DNA from 3 places in the Mesorhizobium sp. M4B.F.Ca.ET.143.01.1.1 genome. Region 1 is predicted to be linked to each of the others. Evidence: riboswitches for the same ligand, from Rfam matches in the RefSeq annotation. Region 1 holds a riboswitch; each other region holds the start of a gene.

Evidence for each region. Region 1 has a riboswitch for thiamine pyrophosphate ahead of thiB (thiamine ABC transporter substrate binding subunit). Riboswitches for the same ligand answer to the same signal wherever they lie in the genome.
Region 2: it holds a riboswitch for thiamine pyrophosphate, as region 1 does, so the genes downstream of both, thiC (phosphomethylpyrimidine synthase ThiC) here and thiB (thiamine ABC transporter substrate binding subunit) in region 1, are expected to answer to the same signal.
Region 3: it holds a riboswitch for thiamine pyrophosphate, as region 1 does, so the genes downstream of both, thiC (phosphomethylpyrimidine synthase ThiC) here and thiB (thiamine ABC transporter substrate binding subunit) in region 1, are expected to answer to the same signal.

Annotation. Positions count from the first base shown of each region.
Region 1 is NZ_SRSR01000005.1:327,895-332,239, forward strand. Features, by position in the region: gene thiP (thiamine/thiamine pyrophosphate ABC transporter permease) at 1-923, opposite strand, end outside; gene thiB (thiamine ABC transporter substrate binding subunit) at 1,314-2,318, opposite strand; TPP riboswitch at 2,362-2,475, opposite strand; gene EN786_RS15215 (thiamine diphosphokinase) at 2,577-3,221, shown strand; gene EN786_RS15220 (ABC-F family ATP-binding cassette domain-containing protein) at 3,223-4,345, shown strand, end outside.
Region 2 is NZ_SRSR01000006.1:66,834-71,178, reverse strand. Features, by position in the region: gene thiO (glycine oxidase ThiO) at 1-330, opposite strand, end outside; gene thiC (phosphomethylpyrimidine synthase ThiC) at 327-2,162, opposite strand; TPP riboswitch at 2,266-2,382, opposite strand; gene EN786_RS16270 (hypothetical protein) at 2,504-2,731, opposite strand; gene EN786_RS39470 (hypothetical protein) at 3,394-3,855, opposite strand.
Region 3 is NZ_SRSR01000003.1:633,359-637,703, forward strand. Features, by position in the region: gene EN786_RS10360 (aspartate aminotransferase family protein) at 1-54, shown strand, start outside; gene EN786_RS10365 (DUF2029 domain-containing protein) at 73-1,314, shown strand; gene EN786_RS10370 (FkbM family methyltransferase) at 1,311-2,063, shown strand; TPP riboswitch at 2,159-2,275, shown strand; gene thiC (phosphomethylpyrimidine synthase ThiC) at 2,379-4,214, shown strand; gene thiO (glycine oxidase ThiO) at 4,211-4,345, shown strand, end outside.

The sequences.
Region 1 (4,345 bases):
ACCGTCGCCGCTATCGGGCCGGCCACGAACAGCAGGGCGAGCACGATCAGGGCCGCGTTCAGCAAGGTTTCCGCCGGGCTCGCCGAAAGGTAGCGGCGCGCCGCCACCGGCAGGTTGGCGTCGCCGGCCGTGTTGGCGCCGAGCCGCGTCAGCGCCAGCACCACGGCGAAGGTCAGCGCGATCTGCAGCAGCGTCAGCGTCACCGCCCGCGCCGGATCGAAATCGAAGCGCAGCGCCTGGTAGATGGCGACCTCCAGCGTCGTGGCGGCCGGCCCGCCGCCGAGCGTCAGCACGATGGTGAAGGAGGTGATGCACAGCATGAACACCAGCCCGGCGACGCCGGGCAGCGCCGCCCGCAGCGCCGGCCACTCGATCAGCCGGAAGGCGGGCCGGACGCCCATGCCGAGCTGGCTTGCCAACCGCCAGTGATTGGCCGGCACAGTGCCCAGCGCCTCGAGGAACAGGCGCGTGGCCAGGGGCAGGTTGAAGAAGACATGGGCGACGAGGATGCCGGACAGTCCGTAGATGCCCGGCCAATCCCGGCCGCCGAGCAGGCCGGCGAAATAGCCGGCGCTGCCATAGAGTGCCAGAATGCCGAGCGCCGCAACGATCGCCGGCAGCGCCAGCGGCAGGGCGAAGAGCTGCAGGATCAGGCCGCGCCCGCGAAATCGCGGATGCCGGGAAAGCGCGCGTGCGACGAACAACGCCGGCACGACGGAAAGCAGCGTCGACAACAGCGCCTGCCACAGCGTGAAGCGCACGACGCGCAGCAGATAGGGATCGAAGGCCGAGGCGGCGCCGGAGAAATCATGCGCGCCTTCGAGGACAAGGCCGGCAAAGGCCCCGCCGATCAGCAAGGCGATGGCGCCTAGCGCGGCGATGCCGGCGGTAATGCGGGGGTCAGAGCGAGGCGCGAGCCGCACGCTGCACCTTGGCGGAACTTAGCGAAAGCCGCGTTCCTTCGCGCCCCCCTCTGGCCTGCCGGCCATCTCCCCCGCGGAGGCTCCTTTCCTCTCCCTCCGGAGGGGGGAGAGGTGGCGCCGCGAAGCGGCGACGGAGTGGGGGAACCACCTGGAAACCGCCGCAGCGGACACAGGAAAGAGGATCGCGTGCAAGCATCGTCTTGATGCGCGCCAAGGTCGACCCCCACTCCGTCGAGCTTCGCTCGCCACCTCTCCCCCGATCGACGGGGGAGAGGAAGGATGCCAAGTCATCCGAGCCGGCGCCTGTCCTCAGCGGCAAAGGCTCCCTTCCGAAGATTGTGTGATCTCTCCCCCCTTGCGGGGGGTGGCTTGGCGCAAGCATCGAAAAACCTACTTGCTCATCGCCGCCAGCCATTCGTCCACCCAGGCCTTGCGGTTGGCGGCGACCTCTTCGGCGCTGAACAGCAAGGTCTTGGTCGGCTTGATCAGTTTGTCGAAGGCCGGATTGAGCGGCTTGTCGGTCTTGCCGGCCGGGAACATCCAGTTGGTTTCGGGGATGACATCCTGGAATTTCGGGCCGGTCATGAAGGCGATGAACTTTTCCGACAGCGGATTCTTCGCCCCTGTCGTGGTGATGCCGGCAACCTCGATCTGCAGATATTCGCCCTCCTCGAAGGACGCGGCCTGGTAGCGCTCGGTGTTTTCCGCGACCATGTGATAGGCCGGCGAGGTCGTGTAGGACAGCACCATCGGCGCTTCGCCCTTGGTGAACAGGCCGTAGGCCTCGCTCCAGCCCGGCGTCACCGTCAGCACCTTGGGCTTGAGCTTGGCCCAGGCTTCCGGCGCCTTGTCGCCATAGACCGACTTCACCCAGAGCAGCAGGCCGAGGCCGGGCGTCGAGGTGCGCGGATCCTGGATGACGATCTTGTCGGTGGCGCTGCCCTCGACCAGTTCCTTCAGGCTCTTCGGCGGGACTTTCAGCTTTTCGGTGTCGTAGACGACGGCGAAATAGCCGTAGTCGAACGGCACGAACGTGTCGTCGCTCCAGTCGCCGGGGACGTTGAGGCCCGACACGCCGCCATGCGGCGCGAACAGGCCGCTTGCCTTGGCTTCCGCTGTCAGGTTGGTGTCGAGGCCGAGCACGATGTCGGCCTTGGTCGCCGCGCCTTCCAGCTTGACGCGGTTGAGCAACGCCACACCGTCGGCGACCGAGACGAATTCGAGGTCGCAGCCGCATTCGGCCTCGAATTCCTTCTTCACCGCCGGGCCTGGCCCCCACTCGGCGGTGAAGCTTTCATAGGTGTAGACGGTGAGCTTGTCCTTCGCGGCCGCAGGGCCCGCGAGAAGCGAAACCAGGCCGGTGGCCAGAACAAGGTGGGATAAGAGCGTGCGCATCGGCGCCTCCTTCGTTGGTGTTGAAAGGAATTGAGGCGTCGGATGTTCCGAAACGTCTAATCCCTCCGCCGGTACAAACCGGATCAGGTTCAGCGGGTTGGCGATTGCCTCTCAGCCGGCCCGCGAAAACCCGCGTCCGGCACCCCGTTAGAGCGTTTCGACACATAGGCCCGGCTACGGCACCGCGCAAGCGGAAGTTTGCCGGGTTTCCCAGGCGCCGCTTCCGTTTCGCCGGCGAGGCTGATAAGGGCGACGCCCATGGGCACATTCACCATCCTGCTTGGCGGCGACCTCGTCCGCACGCCGCGGCTCGACAGCCAGCTTGCTGGCGCGCGCGTCATCGCCGCCGATGGAGGCATCGGCCATGCCCGCATGCTGGGCCTGACGCCCGAGCTCTGGGTCGGCGATTTCGATTCCGTGCCGGCGGACTTGCCGCATGATCTGGCCGCCGTGCCGCGCCAGGTGTTTCCGGCCGAGAAGGACAAGACGGACGGCGAGCTGGCGATCGCCGCGGCGCTCGAGCGCGGCGCCACCGGCCTGGTGCTGGCCGGCGCCTTCGGCGGCAAGCGCGCCGACCACGCCTTCCTGCATCTGGCCCTCGCCGTCCGCCTGGCCGAGGCCGGCATGAGCGTGCTTTTGACCAGCGGCGCGCAGGAGGGCATCCCCCTTCTGCCGGGCAAGGCCGGCTTCGACTATGCCGACGGCACGCTGTTTTCAGTGCTCGGCTTTTCCGATCTTTCCGGCCTCAGCGTCACCGGCGCCAAATGGCCGCTCGACCAGGTCGAGGTGGCGTTCGGCTCGTCGCTGACTATATCCAACGAGGTCAAGGGGCGGCTTGAGATCGCTCTCGGCCACGGCCGCGCGCTGCTGCTCGCTCACCCCTATCCTCTTCCTGAAAGCTGACATGGCCCCGCCTCTTCTCAATCTCGACGGGATAAGACTGACCTTCGGCGGCACGCCGCTGCTCGACGGGGCGGCACTCAGCGCATCCGCCGGGGACAAGATCGCGCTGGTCGGCCGCAACGGCTCCGGCAAGTCTACGCTGCTCAAAATCGCCGCCGGCATGATCGAGCCGCAGGACGGCGAGGTGTTCCGCCAGCCTTCGGCGACGGTGCGCTACCTGCCGCAAATGCCCGACATGGATGGCTTCGCCAATGTGCGCGCCTATGTCGAGGCGGGGCTCGGGCCGGCCGACGATCCCTACCGCGCCACCTATCTGATGGAGCATCTCGGCCTCACCGGCGAGGAGCGGCCGAACGACCTGTCCGGCGGCGAGGCGCGCCGCGCCGCCCTTGCCCGCGTCATGGCGCCGGAGCCCGACATTCTGCTGCTGGACGAGCCGACCAACCATCTCGACCTGTCGGTGATCGAATGGCTGGAGGAGGAGCTTGCCCGCACCTCCTCGGCGGTGATCCTGATCTCGCACGACCGCCGCTTCCTCGAGCGCGTTTCGCGCGCCACCGTCTGGCTCGACCGCGGCCAGACCAAGCGGCTGGACAAGGGCTTTGGCCATTTCGAGGAGTGGCGCGACCAGGTACTGGAAGAGGAAGAGCGCGAGCAGCACAAGCTCGGCCGCCAGATCGTGCGCGAGGAGCACTGGCTGCGCTACGGCGTGACCGCGCGGCGCAAGCGCAACATGCGACGGCTCGGCGAGTTGCAGACCATGCGCCAGCGTTTCCGCAGCCATCGCGGCGCCGAGGGCACTGCCACCCTGGTGGCCAGCGACGCCGCCGAGTCCGGCAAGCTGGTGATCGAGGCCAAGAGCATCGAAAAGAGCTTCGGCGACCTCACCGTGGTCAAGGGTTTTTCCACGCGCATCCAGCGCGGCGACCGCGTCGGCTTGGTCGGGCCGAACGGCGCCGGCAAGACGACGCTACTGAAGATGCTGACCGGCGAGCTGGCGCCGGACGCCGGCAACGTGCGGCTCGGCGTCAATCTCGAGATCGCCACGCTCGACCAGAAGCGCGAGGCCGTCGATCCGCAGGAGACGCTGGCGCATTACCTCACCGACGGGCGCGGCGAGAACC
Region 2 (4,345 bases), on a different contig from region 1:
ATCGACGCGCCTATGCCCTGACGTGCGACTGGCGAACCGGTCAAGCTCACCGGCATCACGCGGCGCGGCCACGACCAATGTCCCGGCCCGTGTCACCTGACCCGACAGCACCGCATCCCACCAGTCGGCAGCGTCGCGTCCGAGATCCAGCACCGGCTGCTCCGCGCTTTCGCGCTCGCACCATGGCGCCAGCATGCCGCCGGCGAACCACGACGCGTTGCCGCCAAGGCCATGCCGCATCTCGGCGACTGTGACCGTCGCGCCGCGGGCGGCGAGTTCGAAAGCGACGGTGAGGCCGGCAACGCCGGCCCCTTTGACGAGCACCCTCATGATGGTTTGGGAGCCTCCGGCACGACCGGTACGCCAGTCTCGTCCGCCGGCATGTAGAGATCGCCGCCCTCCCGGTATTTTGCCGCCATTGCCGCCATGCCTTCCTTCTGAGCCTCGGCACGGATGTCGTGGGAAATGCGCATGGAGCAGAATTTCGGCCCGCACATCGAACAGAAATGTGCCAGCTTGTGCGCCTCCTTGGGCAAGGTCTGGTCGTGGAAGGACCGTGCGGTTTCGGGGTCGAGCGACAGGTTGAACTGGTCCTCCCAGCGGAACTCGAAGCGCGCGCGCGAAAGGGCATCATCCCTGGTTTTCGCTGCCGGATGGCCCTTCGCCAGATCGGCTGCATGGGCGGCTATCTTGTAAGTGATCACCCCAATCTTGACGTCGTTGCGGTCGGGAAGGCCGAGATGCTCTTTCGGCGTGACGTAGCAAAGCATTGCGGTGCCGAACCAGCCTATCATGGCGGCACCTATCCCTGAGGTGATGTGGTCATAGCCCGGCGCGATGTCGGTCGTCAGCGGCCCCAACGTGTAGAACGGCGCCTCACCGCACACTGCGAGCTGCTTGTCCATGTTCTGCCTGATCTTGTGCATGGGGACATGGCCCGGGCCTTCGATCATCACCTGGCAGTCCTTTGCCCAGGCAATCTTGGTGAGTTCTCCAAGTGTTTCCAGTTCGGCGAATTGCGCCGCGTCGTTCGCATCGGCGATTGAACCGGGACGAAGGCCGTCGCCGAGCGAGAAGGAAACGTCATAGGCTCTGGCGATGTCGCAGATCTCCTCGAAATGCTCGTAGAGGAAGCTCTCCCGGTGATGGTGCAGGCACCATTTGGCCATGATCGAGCCGCCGCGCGAGACGATGCCCGTGACCCGGTCGACGGTCAGCGGTATGTAGTGCAGCCGCACGCCGGCGTGGATGGTGAAATAGTCGACGCCTTGCTCGGCCTGCTCGATCAGCGTGTCGCGATAGACCTCCCAGTTGAGGTCCTCGGCGATGCCGCCGACCTTTTCGAGCGCCTGATAGAGCGGCACCGTGCCGATCGGCACCGGTGCATTGCGCACGATCCAGTCGCGGATGTTGTGGATGTTGCGGCCGGTCGACAGGTCCATCACCGTATCGGCGCCCCAGCGGATCGCCCACACCATCTTTTCGACCTCTTCGGCCATCGACGATGTGACAGCCGAGTTACCGATGTTGGCGTTGATCTTCACCAGGAAATTTCGCCCGATGATCATCGGTTCGCTCTCGGGATGATTGATGTTGGCGGGAATGATTGCGCGTCCGCGCGCCACCTCGTCGCGCACGAATTCGGGTGTGACGAAATCTGGGATCGCCGCGCCGAAGGCTTCGCCGTCGCGTTGCAGCTTGCCGCGCATCACCTCGCGGCCGAGATTCTCGCGGATGGCTACGAACTCCATTTCTGGCGTGATGATGCCGGCGCGCGCATAGGCAAGTTGGGTCACCGCCTTGCCCTGCTTGGCCTTGAGCGGCCGATTGCGTATCGGAAATTCCGGTGTCAGGCGCTCGCCGGTGGCGAATCCATTGTCTTCCGGCCGGACGTGGCGGCCGTCATAGGCTTCGACATCGCAACGCGCCGTGACCCATTCGTGGCGAAGCCGGGCAAGGCCTTTTTCGATGCTGGTTTGGACTGATGGATCGGTGTAGGGGCCGGACGGATCGTAGACGGTGACGGGCGGTTCGCCGGCCGTCGGATGGACGGAAATCTCGCGCATCGGCACCCTGATCTGCGGGTAGAGGACGCCGGGCTTGTGGATTTTCCGCGAGGCGGGCAGTGGTCCCGTCGACACGGCGGGGGTGAGGGCATTCATCGTGAGGCTCCTTTGCTCATGCATTGGAGACCCAGTTCTGTGCCGGAAGGATGAAAAGACGCTTCTGTAGACCTGCTGCAGCAGGACCTCGGGCGTAAACTCCCGCAAAGCGCTTGCACCGTCCCTACGCCAGTATGAACTGGATCAGGTTCAACGGGTCACTGCGCCGCGAAAGCCAGCAGTATCTCAGCCCCTTACCGGGACTCCCCTGGTGAATGCCTCAAGTTGAATGGGCCGGTGCTGCTTTGTCAAGCGCCTTCGGGCGCCTTCGGGCGCCTTCGGCCGGTGGCGACGTCCGGCGGCCGGCCGAGCGGAGAGCTCGCGCATGCATCGGGGACAAGTCACGCCCCGTAGACCAGGGCTGGAATGGCCAAAGTCTCATTCGCTTCGTGAAGGATGGAAAAACTGTATCGGCCATGTGCGTCGAGATCGACCGAGTAGCTCAGGCGGTCACGGATGTGGTTATCCTGGTCGAAGGCGACGATTTGCGGCTTCAGCGAGGTGATTTGCACCACGTCCAGGTAGATGGAGTTGCAGATATGATCTGGTCGTCGGGCTGGCAGGTGCAAGCGGCCGCTCTATTCAGGATGCGGCATCGGCGGCGTTCCCGATACCAATGATATCTTGCGGGCAACTTATGCAATCACCGGCTTCGTAAAACCCGACGGCGGCGGCCGTGTCCTGGCGCTGAGGATGTGCCGCTGTTCCAGCAGAGAAATCGCGTGGGCGCGGAGTTTTCGCTCTGCGAGGAAGAGTTGACGCAATCGTTTAGCTTGCTTGCAGTTCGTAGAGACCCGCCTTTGAAAGCAACTAAGCTATTGCATTGATATGTTGGTGCGCGATCGATCGCTACATAGCCGGCCGCCATTATCCGAGTATTGATCCGCCGGTGTTCGTGTTGCCGTATATGGCAATCCCTGCGAGATCGTCGCGGCCGGATCGGCCGCACCCTCTAGTCATAAAAGGGGAAGCGACCGAGAATTCCGCTGCCGAAAACTTCTCTGGCTTGGCTATGCATGCGGTAGATGAGATCGCCGCCTACCGCGACCTGGTCGAGGAAGGCATCGACGCCCAGTTCGGACAGCCTGGTTATCGCAATGCGTTAGCGGCTCAGACTTGCGGTCTCGAGAGCGGCCTTTGGGGGTCACCTCTTTTTTGTTTCAGAGGTTGGAAGACGGCTGCTCGTTACCCAATAGAAATGGCGACTACGGAACGCGATCGATCGCGGCCATCAGGAAACACCTGTCTTCGGCTCAACCTCGACATGGCGTCCGATCGACCGCAGATATACAGCTATCTCGTCCATGAGATGATCGCGTTCGCCGTAGATCTCAGCAATCCTGCGCAGCTGTGGCTCGACGGACCTCCGTTGCGCCGGCGTCAAATCAGCATCGCCAAAGACATATCCCAAGTTGCCAATCGCGCAAATGTTGCAGCCGGCCTCCACAACTGCTTGCACGAATGCCGGAATGTCTTTTTCTTGCATAGTCTTCATGTCGAACCTCTCGTGAATGGCGTGCTTGCGCGCCCATGCTGCCTTTTCAGCGTGTCCTCTGGGCGGCGCAAGCCTTGAGCGTAATTGTGCCGGGCAACCTCGACTATCCCGTCTGCCACGCTCTTTAGAGTCGGTGGGGTCTGGTGATTGCAGGCTGGGCCACTCAAAAGCCTGCAAGAAGAAAGTCATGGCGACCATTGCTCAAGATCGCGAGGGTGCGTGCAAGACCTTCCGTTGGCAGTCATGCACGCTCACCCAGCAACTGGGTATTGAGCAACTGGGTCTCACGTCGCGGGTCTCGTGTGCTTCACAGCCGAAAATAAGGTACCACCGTGGCTATTCTCAAGTGCAGGCTACCTCTTCAGGACACGGCGGAGTGCCTTCCGACGCACCCCTGGTGCAACGTGCGACCTAACGAGACACATCTCGTTCGCGTTCCCTCGACCTTTCTTCGTATTGCTGCTTGCCCTGCGATTTCAGGCCCTCTGCTAGCTTCTCGGCCGCTCTTTGGCCTGCAATGTCACTATTCAAGATCATATCCGACATCCCTGGATGGTCATAACCGTAATGCGCATGCAGTTTCCCTCACGAGCAGCGCCTATCCGTCGATTAGTTCGTCTTCCGGAACCCGAAGCCCTTTTTATCCGGCGTACCTATCCACCATTCAACCGGTATACCTTTCCCAACT
Region 3 (4,345 bases), on a different contig from region 1:
CGCGGCATCGTGGCGATCGTGAAGGATTTCGTCAAAAGCCAGGTCGGCAAGTAGAGGGCGCTGAGCAGAACGATGCTGACCAGGCCGCCGACTGTCCCGACCAATCCGCTCGACCGGTTCGCCGGGGCTGGTCTCGCCTGGGGCGAGGGGACCTATGCGCGGCTGGCGGCACCCATCGGCGCGGCGGCTTTCTCGCTCTACATCCTTTTGACGGCGGCAACGGCCTGGATCATGCCCGACGCCAACTGGGATATGCTGCCCTATCTGGCGGTCGCCGAGGAAGGCACCTATCCCGATCCGCAGGTCCTGCACGACTATGCCTACAGCACGGTTAAGGCGGGCGTCTCGGCCGCCGACTACAAGACGCTGACCGACGATGGCGGCGGCTACCGCAGCCATATGGCGGAAAATGCCGCCGACTTCCATTCGCTGCTCGGCATGTACCGGATCAAGTTCCTCTATGCCGAGATCCTGTCCGGCCTCAGCCATGTCGTGTCGCCGGTCGAGGCTATGCGGCTGGTCTCCGTGGTCTCGGTGCTGCTGTTCGGCGGCATCACGCTCATCTGGCTGCGTTCGGAAGGCGCGCTGGCCTTGGCTCCGATAGTCGGCGCGGTGCTGATCATGGCCGATTTCGGCGACGCGGCGCGCGCGTCGACGCCGGACCTGATGTGCTCCGCACTGTTCCTCGGCGGCCTGTTCGCCTATGTGCGCAAACGCGAGGCGGCGACCGCGATCCTGCTGTTCCTCGCCTTCATGGCGCGGCCGGACAACATCGTCTTCCTGGCCATCTTCGCCATGCTGCTCATCATCTTCCGGCAAAGGGCCTGGGGCGCGCTGGCGGGCTTTGCCGCCTCCTTCATTGCCTATTTCGCCATTTCGCACTGGGCCCAGCACCCTGGCTGGTGGCCGCATCTGTGGTTCTCCACGATCGAGCAGCACTACAATATGGACGGCTTCGAGCCGCCATTCTCGCTCGCGGCCTACCTCAAGGCCTTCGCCGCCTCGCTGCTGCGTGCGATCAACGCCAACAGTTGGGTGGGCGTCTCGGTGCTAGCGCTGGCCGGATGGTACGCGCTTGGCCGCGCCGGTTTCCGCCTCGATCGTCGCGCCGGTATCCTGCTTGCGGCGCTGGTGCTCGGCGTTCTGGCCAAGTTCACGGTGTTCCCGATCCACGACACACGCATCTATTTCCCCAACCTGCTGCCGCCCTTCCTGCTGCTTGCTTGCCCGCTGATGGCGCTATGGGCCTCGGCCGGCCAGCGTCGCGTCGCGCCGCACGTCGTTGGCGGAGACAAGCCCGGAGACCCGCAATGAGTTCCGCTTCCAACCTGGCGCGCATCGCGCTCTCGTTCGGCCTTCCGGCCGGGCTGCTCGATCGCGGGCCGGCGCTGCGCGGCACGAAATTCCTCGCCCGGGCGGCGCTGAAGGCACGCTTCGGCGGCAGGCCGTTCCAGATGGTCAATGTCGGCGCCTGCGACGGCGCGCTGTTCGACGACGTGACGCCCTGGCTGCACCGCATTGCGCGGGCGCGGGCGATGCTGGTCGAACCGATCCCCTACAATCAGAAGCGCCTGCGCGCCAACTATCCCGATACCGGGCGCTTCATCATCGAGCCTGTGGCGGTGACGCGGACCAGGGGGACGATCACCGTTCATACATTTGACGCCGCCGCGCTCGAAGACGGCACGCTGCCGATCGAGTTCATCGGCTGCTCGTCGGTAACCGACACCAATCTGATGTCGGGCAAGAACGCCTGGGGCGAGGCGGACGCCAACTTCAACAAGTTCGCGCCGCACCTCAAGGACATCGAGGTGCCGTCGGAGACACTGCAGACGCTGCTCGACCGCAACGGCATTGCCTATATCGACGCCTTCCTCGTCGATTGCGAGGGCGCCGACTGGATGGTGTTCGAGCAGCTCGACCTCAAGCGCTACCGTCCCGGCATGATCAAGATCGAAGTCGGCGCGCTGCCGGCGGCCGAGATCGGCCAGGTGGTGGTCAAGCTGAAGACCGCTGGCTACCAGGTCGGCTTCCAGGCCGAGGACGTCTGGGCTTTCGCCTGAGTTTCGCCGACCTCCCGTCCACAAGGGCAAGTCTCTCCCGCCGCCGCGCCGGCCGAACACGGCTTGACAAAGCGGCGCCGGCCCGTCCAACCTGAGGCAATCACCAGGGGAGTCCCGGCAAGGGGCTGAGATACTGCTGGCTTTCGCGGCGCAGTGACCCGTTGAACCTGATCCAGTTCATACTGGCGTAGGGACGGTGCAAGCGCTTTGCGGGAGTCTATGCCCGAGGTCCTGTTTCGGCAGGGCGACCAAAGCGTCTTTTCATCCTTCCGGCACAGAACTGGGTCTCCAATGCATGAGCAAAGGAGCCTCAAGATGAATGCCCTTACCCCCACCGTGTCGATGGGGCCGTTGCCCGCCTCGCGCAAGATCCACAAGCAAGGCAGCCTCCACCCCCAGATCAAAGTGCCGATGCGCGAGATCTCTGTCCATCCGACGGCCGGCGAGCCGCCCGTTACCGTTTACGATCCATCCGGCGCCTATACCGACCCGGCTGTCGAAACCAACATCGAAAAGGGCCTTGCCCGGCTTCGCCACGAATGGGTTACAGCACGCGGCGATGTCGAAGCCTATGACGGCCGCCATGTACGGCCGGAAGACAACGGGTTCGCGACAGGCGAGCGCCTGACGCCGGAATTTCCGATCCGCAATCGCCCGCTGCGGGCGAAAGCCGGCAAGGCGGTGACCCAGCTTGCCTATGCGCGCGCCGGCATCATCACGCCCGAGATGGAGTTCGTCGCGATCCGCGAGAATCTGGGCCGCGAGGCCCTGCGCGGCAAGCTCGAGCGCGACGGAGAAGCCTTCGGCGCGGCAATCCCCGACTTCGTGACGCCGGAATTCGTGCGCGACGAGGTGGCGCGCGGACGGGCGATCATTCCCGCCAACATCAATCATCCCGAGAGCGAGCCGATGATCATCGGGCGCAATTTCCTGGTCAAGATCAACGCCAATATCGGCAACTCCGCCGTCACCTCGTCGATGGCCGAAGAGGTCGAGAAGATGGTGTGGGCGATCCGCTGGGGCGCCGACACGGTGATGGACCTGTCGACGGGCCGCAACATCCACAACATTCGCGAATGGATCGTGCGCAATGCGCCTGTGCCGATCGGCACGGTGCCGCTTTACCAGGCGCTGGAAAAGGTGGGCGGCATCGCCGAGGACCTGACCTGGGAGGTGTACCGCGACACGCTGATCGAGCAGGCCGAGCAGGGCGTAGACTATTTCACCATCCACGCCGGCGTGCGGCTGCACTATATCCCGCTGACCGTCGACCGGGTGACCGGGATCGTCTCGCGCGGTGGCTCGATCATGGCCAAATGGTGCCTGCACCATCACCGGGAGAGCTTCCTCTACGAACACTTCGCCGAGATCTGCCACATCTGCCGTGCCTACGACGTGTCGTTCTCACTAGGCGACGGCCTTCGTCCGGGCTCGATCGCCGACGCCAACGACGCCGCGCAGTTCGCCGAGCTGGAAACGCTAGGCGAACTGACTCAGATCGCCTGGGCCAAGGACTGCCAGGTGATGATCGAGGGGCCCGGTCATGTGCCGATGCACAAGATCAAGCAGAACATGGACAAGCAGCTCGCCGTCTGCGGCGAGGCGCCGTTCTATACGCTGGGGCCGCTCACCACGGACATCGCGCCGGGCTACGATCACATCACCTCCGGCATAGGTGCTGCCATGATCGGCTGGTTCGGCACGGCAATGCTCTGCTACGTCACGCCGAAGGAGCATCTCGGCCTGCCCGACCGTAATGACGTCAAGACCGGCGTGATCACCTATAAGATCGCCGCACACGCCGCGGATCTCGCCAAGGGCCACCCTGCGGCGAAGGTCAGGGACGATGCTCTTTCCCGCGCGCGGTTCGAGTTCCGCTGGGAAGACCAGTTCAACCTGTCGCTCGACCCCGAAACGGCGCGCTCGTTCCACGACGAGACCTTGCCCAAGGAGGCGCACAAGCTGGCGCATTTCTGCTCGATGTGCGGGCCGAAATTCTGCTCCATGCGCATTTCCCACGACATCCGGGCCGAGGCACAGAAAGAAGGCATGGCGGCGATGGCGCTGAAATACCGTGAGGGCGGCGATCTCTATGTGCCGGCGGACGAGATCGGCGCACCGCTCATACCACAGGGGCGTGAGCCGTCATGAAGGTGCTGGTCAATGGGGCCGGCGTCGCCGGCCTCACCGCCGCCTTCGAGCTCGCCATCCGCGGCGCGACTGTGACGGTTGCGGAGACAAGGCCCGGCCTTGGCGGCAATGCGTCGTGGTTCGCCGGCGGC